2 regions of the Streptomyces sp. RLB3-17 genome follow, and region 1 is predicted to be linked to the other one. Evidence: riboswitches for the same ligand, from Rfam matches in the RefSeq annotation. Region 1 holds a riboswitch; the other holds the start of a gene.
The links. A riboswitch is a leader RNA that binds a small molecule or an ion and turns the genes downstream of it on or off. The one in region 1 is predicted to bind glycine.
Positions count from the first base shown of each region.

Region 2: linked by a shared signal. The riboswitch ahead of gcvT (glycine cleavage system aminomethyltransferase GcvT) and the one ahead of gcvP (aminomethyl-transferring glycine dehydrogenase) in region 1 are both predicted to bind glycine.

Region 1 is NZ_CP041610.2:2,525,432-2,531,081, reverse strand. Features, by position in the region: gene FNV62_RS11900 (MerR family transcriptional regulator) at 1-92, shown strand, start outside; gene FNV62_RS11895 (bifunctional nuclease family protein) at 191-664, shown strand; gene FNV62_RS11890 (MerR family transcriptional regulator) at 972-1,616, shown strand; gene FNV62_RS11885 (DNA polymerase IV) at 1,661-3,055, shown strand; gene FNV62_RS11880 (PRC-barrel domain-containing protein) at 3,147-3,518, opposite strand; glycine riboswitch at 3,633-3,728, shown strand; gene gcvP (aminomethyl-transferring glycine dehydrogenase) at 3,909-5,650, shown strand, end outside.
Region 2 is NZ_CP041610.2:7,712,804-7,718,453, forward strand. Features, by position in the region: gene gcvH (glycine cleavage system protein GcvH) at 1-346, opposite strand, end outside; gene gcvT (glycine cleavage system aminomethyltransferase GcvT) at 475-1,593, opposite strand; glycine riboswitch at 1,740-1,840, opposite strand; gene FNV62_RS34950 (AAA family ATPase) at 2,009-2,689, shown strand; gene FNV62_RS34955 (enhanced serine sensitivity protein SseB) at 2,800-3,603, shown strand; gene FNV62_RS34960 (enhanced serine sensitivity protein SseB C-terminal domain-containing protein) at 3,802-4,611, shown strand; gene FNV62_RS34965 (ABC transporter permease) at 4,955-5,650, shown strand, end outside.

The DNA.
Region 1 (5,650 bases):
ACGCCGAGGCCCGTACGAAGGAGCTGGCGGGCCTCACGGTGAAGCTGCACGCGGCGCTGGTGCAGACCGCGCTGGGCGTCCGGCTGCCCTGACCCGAAGTACCCCCCGAAGTACCCGGTGGGCGTCCGGATCGGCCCCCCGTTCTGTGCCCGACTACCCAAACATCCCGGGCACGGCCTAGGGTTGCTGTGTGAACGAGCTCGATGTCGTAGGTGTCCGGGTCGAAATGCCCTCCAACCAACCGATCGTGCTCCTGCGTGAAGTGGGAGGCGACCGTTACCTCCCCATCTGGATCGGACCGGGGGAGGCGACGGCGATCGCCTTCGCCCAGCAGGGCATGGCCCCCGCGCGACCGCTGACCCACGACCTGTTCAAGGACGTGCTGGAAGCCGTCGGCCAGGAGCTCACCGAGGTGCGCATCACTGATCTGCGCGAGGGGGTCTTCTACGCGGAGCTGGTGTTCGCCAGCGGGGTCGAGGTCAGTGCCCGTCCGTCCGACGCCATAGCGCTGGCGCTGCGTACCGGAACGCCGATCTACGGCAGTGACGGTGTGCTCGACGACGCCGGCATCGCGATCCCGGACGAGCAGGAGGACGAGGTGGAGAAGTTCCGCGAGTTCCTCGACCAGATCTCGCCCGAGGACTTCGGGACCAACAGCCAGTGAGGGGACCGATCGCCCGCGGGTGGGCGGTCGGACGCCCGGGCTCGGGAGTCGGCCGTGGCGCCCACCCCTGGCAGGCCGAAGGATCGAGTAAGCCGCTGGATCGCAGGTCGCCGGGGCGGCAATTGCCCGTGGCCCGTGTGGCGCGCTGCGGCCCGCTCCGAGAGCATTCGGCTAGCCTTTCCCCGCGGTGGGACACGGGAAACCACTCCTAGGGTGATTATCACTCGGCGTGCCGAGTGTGGCGATCGTTGACGCACCCCCGGTGACTGCCTACCGTCGAGAGGGCAGGTCAAGGACGGAGGTCGGCGTGAGAAGCAGCGGCGACGGTACGGCTGGGGGTGCCCCCGGACGAAGTCTGGGGGAGAGCGGCCCGTACCCGCTTCACGGCAGCGCGGCCGATCACGTTCCGCAGCGGCCGACAGCGGTGTCCGGTGAGTCCGGTGAGGGTGGGGCGGCTGCCGAGGAGATCGGCTACCGCGGTCCTACGGCGTGTGCCGCCGCGGGCATCACCTACCGACAGCTGGACTACTGGGCGAGGACAGGTCTGGTCGAACCGAGCGTGCGGCCCGCCTACGGGTCGGGGACCCAGCGGCTCTACAGCTTCCGGGATGTCGTCGTCCTGAAGATCGTGAAGCGGTTCCTCGACACGGGAGTGTCGTTGCAGAACATCCGCACCACGGTCCAGCACCTCAGGGAACGCGGCTTCCGGGACCTGGAGCGGATGACGCTGATGAGCGACGGCGCGACCGTCTACGAATGCTCCTCGCCCGACGAGGTCCACGCTCTGTTGCAGGGCGGTCAGGGCGTCTTCGGGATCGCCGTGGGCGTGGTGTGGCGGGACGTCGAGAGCGCGCTCTCGCAGTTGCACGGGGAGCGTGTGGACACGGGCGAGACGCTCGTCGGGCACAACCCGACGGACGAGCTGGCGCGCCGGCGCAATCGGGCCGTCTGAGGTCCGCGGAGGCATTGTCAGTGGCGTAGGGCAGCATCGGACATGTGAGAACCGCGCCCACGATCCTGCATCTCGACATGGATGCCTTCTTCGCCTCGGCGGAGCAGGCAGCCAAGCCGAGCCTGCGCGGGAAGGCCGTCGTCGTGGGCGGGCTCGGACCTCGCGGAGTCGTCGCGACCGCCTCGTACGAGGCACGGGTCTTCGGGGTGCACTCGGCGATGCCCATGGCCCAGGCACGGCGGCTGGCGCCGAACGCCGCGTATCTCGTGCCCCGCTTCACGCTCTACCGGGAGGTCAGCGAGCAGGTGATGGGGCTGCTGGGGGCGCTGTCGCCGCTGGTGGAGCCGCTGAGCCTGGACGAGGCGTTCGTCGATCTGGAGGCGGGGGCGGCGGCCTGGGACGAGGCTTCCGCGCGGCTGGCCGGGGCGAAGCTGCGCGCGGACATCCGGGCCGTCACGGGGCTGACGGGTTCGGTGGGGCTCGCCGCGTCCAAGATGCTCGCCAAGATCGCTTCGGAGCAGGCGAAGCCCGACGGTCTCGTGGTCATAGAACCCGGGACGGAGCGCGCGCTGCTGGGGCCGATGTCGGTGCGGACGCTGCCGGGCGTCGGGCCCGCCACCGGGGACCATCTGCGCCGGGCCGGGATCACCACGGTCGACGAGATCGCCGAGGCGGGCGAGGACGAACTCGTACGGCTGGTGGGGAAGGCACACGGGCACGCGCTGTACGCGATGGCGCTGGCGCACGACGAGCGGCCCGTGGTGGCCGAGCGGGAGACGAAGTCCGTGTCGGTGGAGGACACGTACGACGTGGACATCCACGACCGGATGCGCGTCGGCCTGGAGGTGCAGCGGCTCGCCGACCGGTGTGTGCGGCGGTTGCGGGATGCGGGGCTGTCCGGGCGGACCATCGTGCTGAAGGTGCGGAGGTACGACTTCTCGACACTGACCCGGTCCGAGACGCTGCGGGGGCCGACGGACGACCCTGGCGTCGTACGGGAGGCTGCCGCGCGGCTTCTGGAGGCGGTGGACACGACCGGGGGCGTGCGGTTGCTGGGGGTCGGCGTCTCGGGGCTCGCCGACTACACGCAGGAGGACCTGTTCGCCCAGGCCCAGGCTCAGGCGCTGGCGGAGGCCGAGGCCGCCGCGGGGGAGTCGGCGGTGCTGGAGCATCCGGACGAGCAGGGGGCGGAGGAAGTGGCCGCCGAGCAGGCGCCGCCTGCCGAGCGGCGGTGGCCTGCGGGGCATGACGTGCGGCATGTGGAGTACGGGCACGGATGGGTGCAGGGGAGCGGGCTCGGGAGGGTGACCGTGCGGTTCGAGACGCCTTACTCCGAGCCGGGGCGTGTGCGGACGTTTCGTACGGATGATGTGGCGTTGGAGTTGGCTGATCCGTTGCCGTTGGTGAGGGGGGCCGTGTGCGATCGCCGTGGGGGGTGAAGTCGGCTTTGCGCTGCGGGCGGTGTGTGGCTGGTCGCGCAGTTCCCCGCGCCCCTGAAGGGGCGCGTCGGCTGGGCCCCATCCAGAGAAGTCAACCCTCGTCCGTGCCTGCCAGGCGGCCGAAGTCGCGGTCCGGGGGCGGGGGCGGGGGTGTCACGTCCAGGCCGTAGTGGTGGTAGAGCTGGAGTTCCTGTTCGGGGGAGAGGTGGCGGCCCACGCCGAAGTCGGGGGCGTCCTTGATCAGGGCGTGGTCGAAGGGGACACGCAGCGTGCCCTCGACGACTTCGCTGGGCTCCAGGGGGACGAAGGCGTCCCTGCTGAACAGGCCTGTCCGTATGGCGGCCCACTCCGGGACGCCGGTCGCGTCGTCGAGATAGACCTCGTCGACCGTGCCGATCTTGGCGCCGTTGCGGTCGAGCGCCTTGCGGCCGATCAGGTTGCGCGGATCGATGTCGGTCTGCACGGTCCCTCCACTCGCTAGCAACTCATCCGTAAGCACTACAAAAGAGCACATTCGTGAAGGTGGCCACTCGAAAGCTCGTGCGTTGTCCTCGCTGGTAGGCTGGCAAGCGGCTGCTGACCCCGTGCGGGAGAGTCCTCCAGACATCATCGGAGGCGCCGAAGGAGCAAATCCTCCCCGGAATCTCTCAGGCACACGTACCGCACGGACGAGGTCACTCTGGAAAGCAGGGCGGGTGTCGAAGGCCTCCGCCCTCACCGACGGTGAAAGCCGGGTCGCAGCGAGCGGGCGGGCCGGTGAAGCTCTCAGGTTGAGATGACAGAGGGGGAGGCCGTCGGGGTACCCGCGCCGTGGTGCCCCTCGAAGGTCGTGTCAGACCAGGAGGCCTCCGCAATGACCGCCCATCGCATTCCGCTCTCCGAGCTCGAACAGGGAATCCCCTTCGAGCAGCGCCACATCGGGCCCGACCCCGAGGCGCGGGCCAAGATGCTCGCGCAGGTCGGGTACGGCTCGCTCGACGAGCTGACGGCCGCCGCTGTGCCGGACGTCATCAAGAACGCCGAGGCGCTGGAGCTGCCGGGCGCGCGCACCGAGGCCGAGGTACTGGCCGAGCTGCGCTCCCTCGCGGACCGCAACCAGGTGCTCGACTCGATGATCGGCCTCGGCTACTACGGCACGTTCACGCCGCCGGTGATCCTGCGCAACGTCATGGAGAACCCGGCCTGGTACACCGCGTACACGCCGTACCAGCCGGAGATCTCCCAGGGGCGGCTCGAAGCGCTGCTGAACTTCCAGACCGTCGTCGCCGAGCTGACCGGGCTGCCCACCTCCGGCGCCTCGCTGCTCGACGAGGGCACCGCCGCCGCCGAGGCGATGGCGCTGTCCCGGCGCATGGGCAAGAACAAGAAGGGCCTCTTCCTGGTCGACGCGGACACCCTGCCGCAGACCGTCGCCGTCATCGAGACCCGCGCGGAGCCGACCGGCGTCGAGATCGTCGTCGCCGACCTGAGCGAGGGCATCCCGGCCGAGATCGCCGGGCGTGAGATCAACGGTGTACTGATCCAGTACCCGGGCGCCTCCGGTGCCGTGCGCGACCTGAAGCCCGTCATCGAGCAGGCGCACGAGCTCGGCGCGGTCGTCACGGTCGCCGCCGACCTGCTCGCCCTCACGCTGCTCGCCCCGCCCGGTGAGCTCGGCGCCGACATCGCGATCGGTACGACCCAGCGCTTCGGCGTGCCGATGGGCTTCGGCGGTCCGCACGCCGGATACATGGCGGTGCGTGAGACGTTCGCGCGCAGCCTGCCCGGCCGGCTGGTGGGCGTCTCCGTGGACGCCGACGGACACAAGGCGTACCGGCTCGCCCTGCAGACGCGGGAGCAGCACATCCGCCGTGAGAAGGCGACCAGCAACATCTGTACGGCGCAGGTGTTGCTCGCGGTGATGGCCGGCATGTACGCCGTCTACCACGGCCCCGAGGGCCTGCGGACCATCGCGCGGCGTACGCACCGGTACGCCACGATCCTCGCCGCGGGCCTGACGGCCGGCGGGGTCGAGGTCGTGCACGGCGCCTACTTCGACACGCTGACCGCGCGGGTGCCGGGCCGGGCCGCCGAGGTCGTGGCGGGCGCGCGCAACGGAGGCGTCAACCTCCACCTCGTCGACGCCGACCACGTGTCGATCGCCTGCGACGAGACCACCGCCCGCAAGCAGGTGGGCGCCGTCTGGACCGCGTTCGGCGTCGACGGTGACATCGAGGCCCTGGACGCCGTCGCCGAGGACACGCTGCCCGCGGCGCTGCTGCGCACCGACGACTACCTCACGCACCCGGTCTTCCACCAGTACCGCTCCGAGACCGCGATGCTGCGCTACCTGCGCAAGCTGTCCGACCGTGACTACGCGCTCGACCGCGGCATGATCCCGCTGGGCTCCTGCACCATGAAGCTCAACGCGACCACCGAGATGGAGCCGGTCACCTGGCCCGAGTTCGGCCAGCTGCACCCCTTCGTGCCCGCCGAGCAGGCGCAGGGCTATCTCACCCTCATCCAGGAGCTGGAGGAGCGGCTCGCCGAGGTCACCGGGTACGACAAGGTGTCGCTCCAGCCGAACGCGGGCTCCCAGGGCGAGCTGGCCGGGCT
Region 2 (5,650 bases), 5.2 Mb from region 1:
CGGAGAGCAGGTCGGCCGGCTCGTCCGTGACGCGTACCTTGAACAGCCAGCCGCCCTCGAAGGGGGCGGAGTTCACCAGCGACGGGTCGTCGACCACGTCCTGGTTGGCCTCCACGACCTCGCCGGTGACCGGCGCGTACAGGTCGCTGACCGACTTGGTCGACTCCAGCTCGCCGCAGGTCTCGCCCGCGGTCACCGTGTCACCGACCTCCGGAAGCTGGGCGTAGACGACATCGCCGAGCGCGTTGGCCGCGAACTCGGTGATGCCGACCGTCGAGACGCCGTCCTCGGCGACCGACAGCCACTCGTGCTCCTTGCTGTAGCGCAGCTGCTGGGGGTTGCTCATGGCCTGAATTCTCCTGTACGCGGGGGAGTGCGGATGAACGGGATGACCGAGTGGTCTTGGGATACGAGACGTGACACAGCGGCGTGCGTCACGTGGGCGCGCTGGACGGGGCCCTTTCGGCCCCGAGGCTACTTCTGGCGCTTGTAGAACGGCAGCGCCACGACCTCGTACGGCTCATGGCTGCCCCGGATGTCCACGCCGACCCCGGCCGTGCCCGGAGCGGCGTGCGCGGCGTCGACGTACGCCATCGCGATCGGCTTGCCCAGCGTGGGGGAGGGCGCGCCGGAGGTGACCTCGCCGATCACCTTGCCGTCGGCGACGACCGGGTACCCGGCGCGCGGCACGCGACGGCCCTCGGCGACGAGCCCGACGAGTACCCGCGGGGGGTTCTCCTCGGCGCGGGAGGCGGCCTCCTGGAGCGCGGCACGTCCCACGAAGTCCCCCTCCTTCTCGAACTTCACGACCCGCCCGAGCCCCGCGTCGAAGGGGGTGAGCGAGGTGGTCAGCTCGTGCCCGTACAGCGGCATGCCCGCCTCCAGGCGCAGCGTGTCGCGGCAGGAGAGGCCGCAGGGGACGAGCCCGACGGGCGCGCCCGCGTCCGTCAGCGCCTGCCACAGCTTCTCGGCGTCGGACGGGGCCACGAACAGCTCGAAGCCGTCCTCGCCCGTGTAGCCCGTGCGGGCGATCAGCGCCGGGACGCCCGCGACGGTGCCCGGCAGACCGGCGTAGTACTTCAGCCCGTCCAGGTCGGCGTCGGTCAGCGACTTGAGGATGCCGGGGGACTCGGGGCCCTGCACGGCGATCAGCGCGTACGCGTCCCGGTCGTCGCGCACGAGGGCGTCGAAGCCGGCGGCACGCTCGGCGAGCGCGTCCAGCACCACCTGGGCGTTGGAGGCGTTCGCGACGACCATGTACTCGTTCTCGGCCAGTCGGTAGACGATCAGGTCGTCCAGGATGCCGCCGTCCTCCCGGCAGATCATCGTGTAGCGGGCGCGGCCGACGCCGACGGAGGCGATGTTGCCGACCAGCGCGTGGTTGAGCAGGCCGGCGGCCTGCGGCCCGGTGACCGTGATCTCGCCCATGTGCGACAGGTCGAAGAGGCCGGCCCGGGTGCGCACGGCGAGGTGCTCGTCGCGCTCGGAGCCGTAGCGCAGGGGCATGTCCCAGCCCGCGAAGTCGGTCATCGTCGCGCCGAGCGAGCGATGCAGGGCATCGAGCGCGGTGAGACGGGGTGCGTTACTGCTCATCGGTGGGGCTCCCAAGGCATGACGGCGAGGTCGTTCCTCCCCATCTGTCATCGGAACCTGAGAGGTTCATCACGACCCCGCGAACGGAGGTCCTGACTTGCACCTTGGGTGGAGCCACTGGACAGCGGCCCGCTTTTCAGATGTGCCTCGCCCGCGCGGTAACGGGGCCTGAGAGATTCAAGGGAGGGACTTGCTCCTTCGGCGCCCGGGTACCCGAAGGTCCCCGGAACTCTCCCGCGCGGATTCAAGCGGCCGGTATGCAGTTGGCGGGCACATCATCGCACGCGCCGTCCGATCACGGCAGTCCGCATCTGTAACCGGCCTGTGGCAGTCCGCGTACGGAAACGAGAGACACCGCGCATTACCTTCTCTTTACACTCGACGGGGATGGGACTCCACACCCAAGGGGAGGACGATCACGGTGAACAGGACCACGGCGTACGCCACGACCTCGGGCCTCGCGCTGCCCGAGCAGCCCGGTGCCCCGGCCAGGACCCGGGAGGCGTGCGGAGCGCTGCCGACAGCCGTCGTCCGGGACCTCAGGGAGCGCGCGGGACACTCTCCGCACGGTCTGCACTTCGCGGCGCCCGACGTCGTCGTGGTCACCGGGTTGCCGGGCAGCGGCAAGTCGACCCTGATGCGCCGCGCCGTCGAGGGCCCGCGCATCGACTCCCAGGACACCCGGGACCGCTGGGACGAGTGGACGGGCGGCCGGCTGCCGTACGCCGTCTACCGGCCCCTCGTCCGCCTCGCGCACTACGCGGGCCTGCGCCGCTCCCTGCGCTCCGGCGCCGGGCTCGTCGTGCACGACTGCGGTACGCAGGCCTGGGTGCGCCGCTGGCTCGCCCGCGAGGCCCAGCGCCGTGGCGGCACCCTCCACCTGCTGCTGCTCGACGTCACGCCCGGCACGGCGCTGGAGGGCCAGCGCGAGCGCGGCCGGGGCGTGTCGCGGTACGCGTTCGCCCGTCACCGGGGCGCGGTCGCCCGACTGCTGCGCTCTGTCGAGCGCGGCGACCTGCCGGAGGGCTGCGGCTCGGCGGTGCTCCTCGACCGGGACGCGGCGGACGTACTGCGGCGGATCGGCTTCGGTGACTGAGAAACGGCCGCGAGTGGCCGAGAGCGGTCGGGAAGTCATATGGGCCCACTAACCTTTCCAGCCAGAACACCAGAACAGTGGTTCACCGCAGGCGGTAGACAGGTAGACAGATGGACATCCCCGACTTCCCGGACTTCTCGGCACCGGCGTACCCGCAACCCGGCCCCCACCCCCACTCGCACGGCGGCTGGCCGGGCAACGAACTGGAGGAGGTGCTCTCCGCGTCCCTCGGAGTGCCCTCGGCCGGCGGCCGCATCGTCGAGGTCCTCGGCCGCAGCTTCGTCTGGGTGCCGCTGCCCAACGGCGGCGGACCGCACGCGGGATCCCTCGACCTGCCCACCCTGGAGATCGAGGGCCAGGCGTACGTGCCGGTCTTCAGCTCCGAGGAGCAGTTCCGCCAGGTCGCCGGCGGCCATCTGGCGTACACGATCGCGCCCGCGGTCGAGTTCGCCCGCGGGCTGCCCCCGCAGGTCGGCATCGCGATCAACCCGGACGGGGTGGTCGGTGTGCCGCTGCCGCCCCTCGCGGTCGCCGAGCTGTGCCGGACCGGGCGCACCCCGCTGGACGGGCCCACGAGCGGTGGCCGGGTGAAACTCTACGAGCCCGACTGGCAGGACGACCCGGTGGACTTCTTCGCCGCCGCCTCGGCCGAGTTCGCGGCGACGGGAGTCGTCCTGACCGCCCGCCGCTGTCTGGCCAGCATCGAGGGCGACGACCCGGTCATGTTCGTCGGGGTCGAACTCTCCGTGTGGGAGGGAGACCTCCGGGCACTCCCCATGGACGCCCTCTCCCGTGCCCTCGCCCGCGTCGCGGTCAAGTGGCCGGTGAACCTCGTCCTCCTCGACGTCGCCCAGGACCCGGTGGCCGACTGGATGCGAGCCCAGGTACGGCCCTTTTATCAGCAAGGCCAGTAGAAGCGCCCCGTCAGGGGCGCGGGGAACTGTGCGAGCAGCCACAACGGACGTGCCGCGGCCCAAACGCAGCGAGCCCCGAGCTCCCAACGGCTTCCCCGGCGGAGCGCATTCGCCGCTTAAGCTGGTTCCATGGCTCGGCCGGGGTTCGGCCGAGGTGTTGGTCGACGTCATGATTTCTTCGCGAAGGGGCGGTTGAAGGTGAGCGCGTCGGGCACGGCCGCGGCCGGTCAGGTCGAGCACATGCTGCGCCAGGTGACGCCCGGGCGTTACGACGCCTACGAGGCGCTCCTTCGCGCGCTCGCGACCCCGTCGTCCGGTCAGGTGTGGATGCTGCTCTGGCACGGCCAGGCGGGCTCCCCGGACGCCCAGTACGGGAACATGGAGGTGGAGGGCTTCGGCTACGCGCCGTGCGTCACCTCCGCCCAGGAGCTCTCGGCCAGCGGCTGGAACCGGTCGTACGAGGTCGTCGACGGTCTCGACGTGGCCCGCACCCTCTACCCCGACCACTTCGGGCTCTGGCTCAATCCGCACGCCCCGGGCGGCGGGCTCGGTATTCCCTGGCTCGATCTGCGCAGAATCGCGGCGGGTCTGGAGCGCCAGCCCGCCGGCCCGCTGCGACTGTCCGAACCCGGCATCGAGATCCCGCAGTTCTACGCCCTGCTCACGCAGAACGCCCATCGCACCACCGCCGTGCGCTCGCTGCGCCGCGCCTGGGTGCAGCCGGCGCTCGGGGCGCCGTACCTGGCCATCGGACTGGACGTCTACGACACGTCGCCGCCCGCCGTCGACTCGGTGCGGGCGATGATGCAGCAGTCCATCGGTGCGGTTCCGGACGGGCTGCCCGTGTCGACCGTCGCGATGTCGGACGAGTACGACCCGGTGGCGATGTGGCTGCGCGCCAACGCGCGGCCGTTCTACGACCGCGAGGCCCACGCGGCCCCCGCGGCCCCCGCCCAGGCTCCGATGGCGGGTGGGTACGGCTATCCACCGGCACCCGGCGGATACTGATCCGCGGTCCGGCGAACCGTGAAGGATCGGCACGGGTCCTTCACCGCGGCTCTGCATGTCTTCGCGCGTAGATGACTAGGGATCGTCCGGGTAATGCCCGTATTAACCCCCGGCGTCCCAACTGCCCCGTGTCCGACCCCCGTTACCCGACGTCCGGATAACGGAACCCCCCTGACAGCATCACGTTTACGCATCCATTCACCGTCAAGTCTGGCTACAGATCGCCGAGGCGTTGAAGACTCCCGCTCCAGGGGGTTTAGCCCCTGTGTACGACGGACTGATCACGCCGCTACAAGCGGCACGTGTGGGCCGGCTACCGCCGGTTGAGAGGGGTCCCTGCCAGATGACGGCACCATTGCACGAGCCGACCGCGGAAGCGGCCCCGAGTGCGGCCGAAGAAGCGGCGGCTGCCGCCGCCGGCGAAAAGGTCGTGCAGGGACGTTCCCTGGGCCGGATCGCCTGGGAGCGCCTGAAGAGGGACAAGCTCGCCCTGACCGGCGGCATCGTCGTGCTCGTCCTCATCGTGATCGCCCTGCTCGCGCCAGTGATCACCAACCTGCTCGGTCAGGACCCGGACACCTTCAACGAGAAGCTGATCGACCCTCTGTTCGGCACTCCCACCGGGTCTTTGGGCGGCATCAGCGGCGACCACCTGCTGGGCGTCGAGCCCGTCAACGGCCGCGACATCCTCGCCCGCATCCTCTACGGTGCCCGCGTCTCGCTCCTGGTGGGCTTCCTCTCCGCCGTCGTCGCGGTAGTCCTCGGCACCGTGCTCGGCATCCTGGCGGGCTTCTTCGGAGGCTGGGTGGACTCGCTCATCAGCCGCGTGATGGACGGCCTGCTGGCCTTCCCGCAACTCCTGTTCACGATCGCCCTGGTCTCGGTGATGCCGAACAACATGCTGGGCCTGTCCGGCTCCAACGTGCGCGTGTTCGTGATGATCCTGGTCATCGGCTTCTTCGGCTGGCCCTACATCGGACGCGTGGTGCGCGGCCAGACGCTCTCGATGCGTGAGCGCGAGTACGTCGAGGCCGCGCGG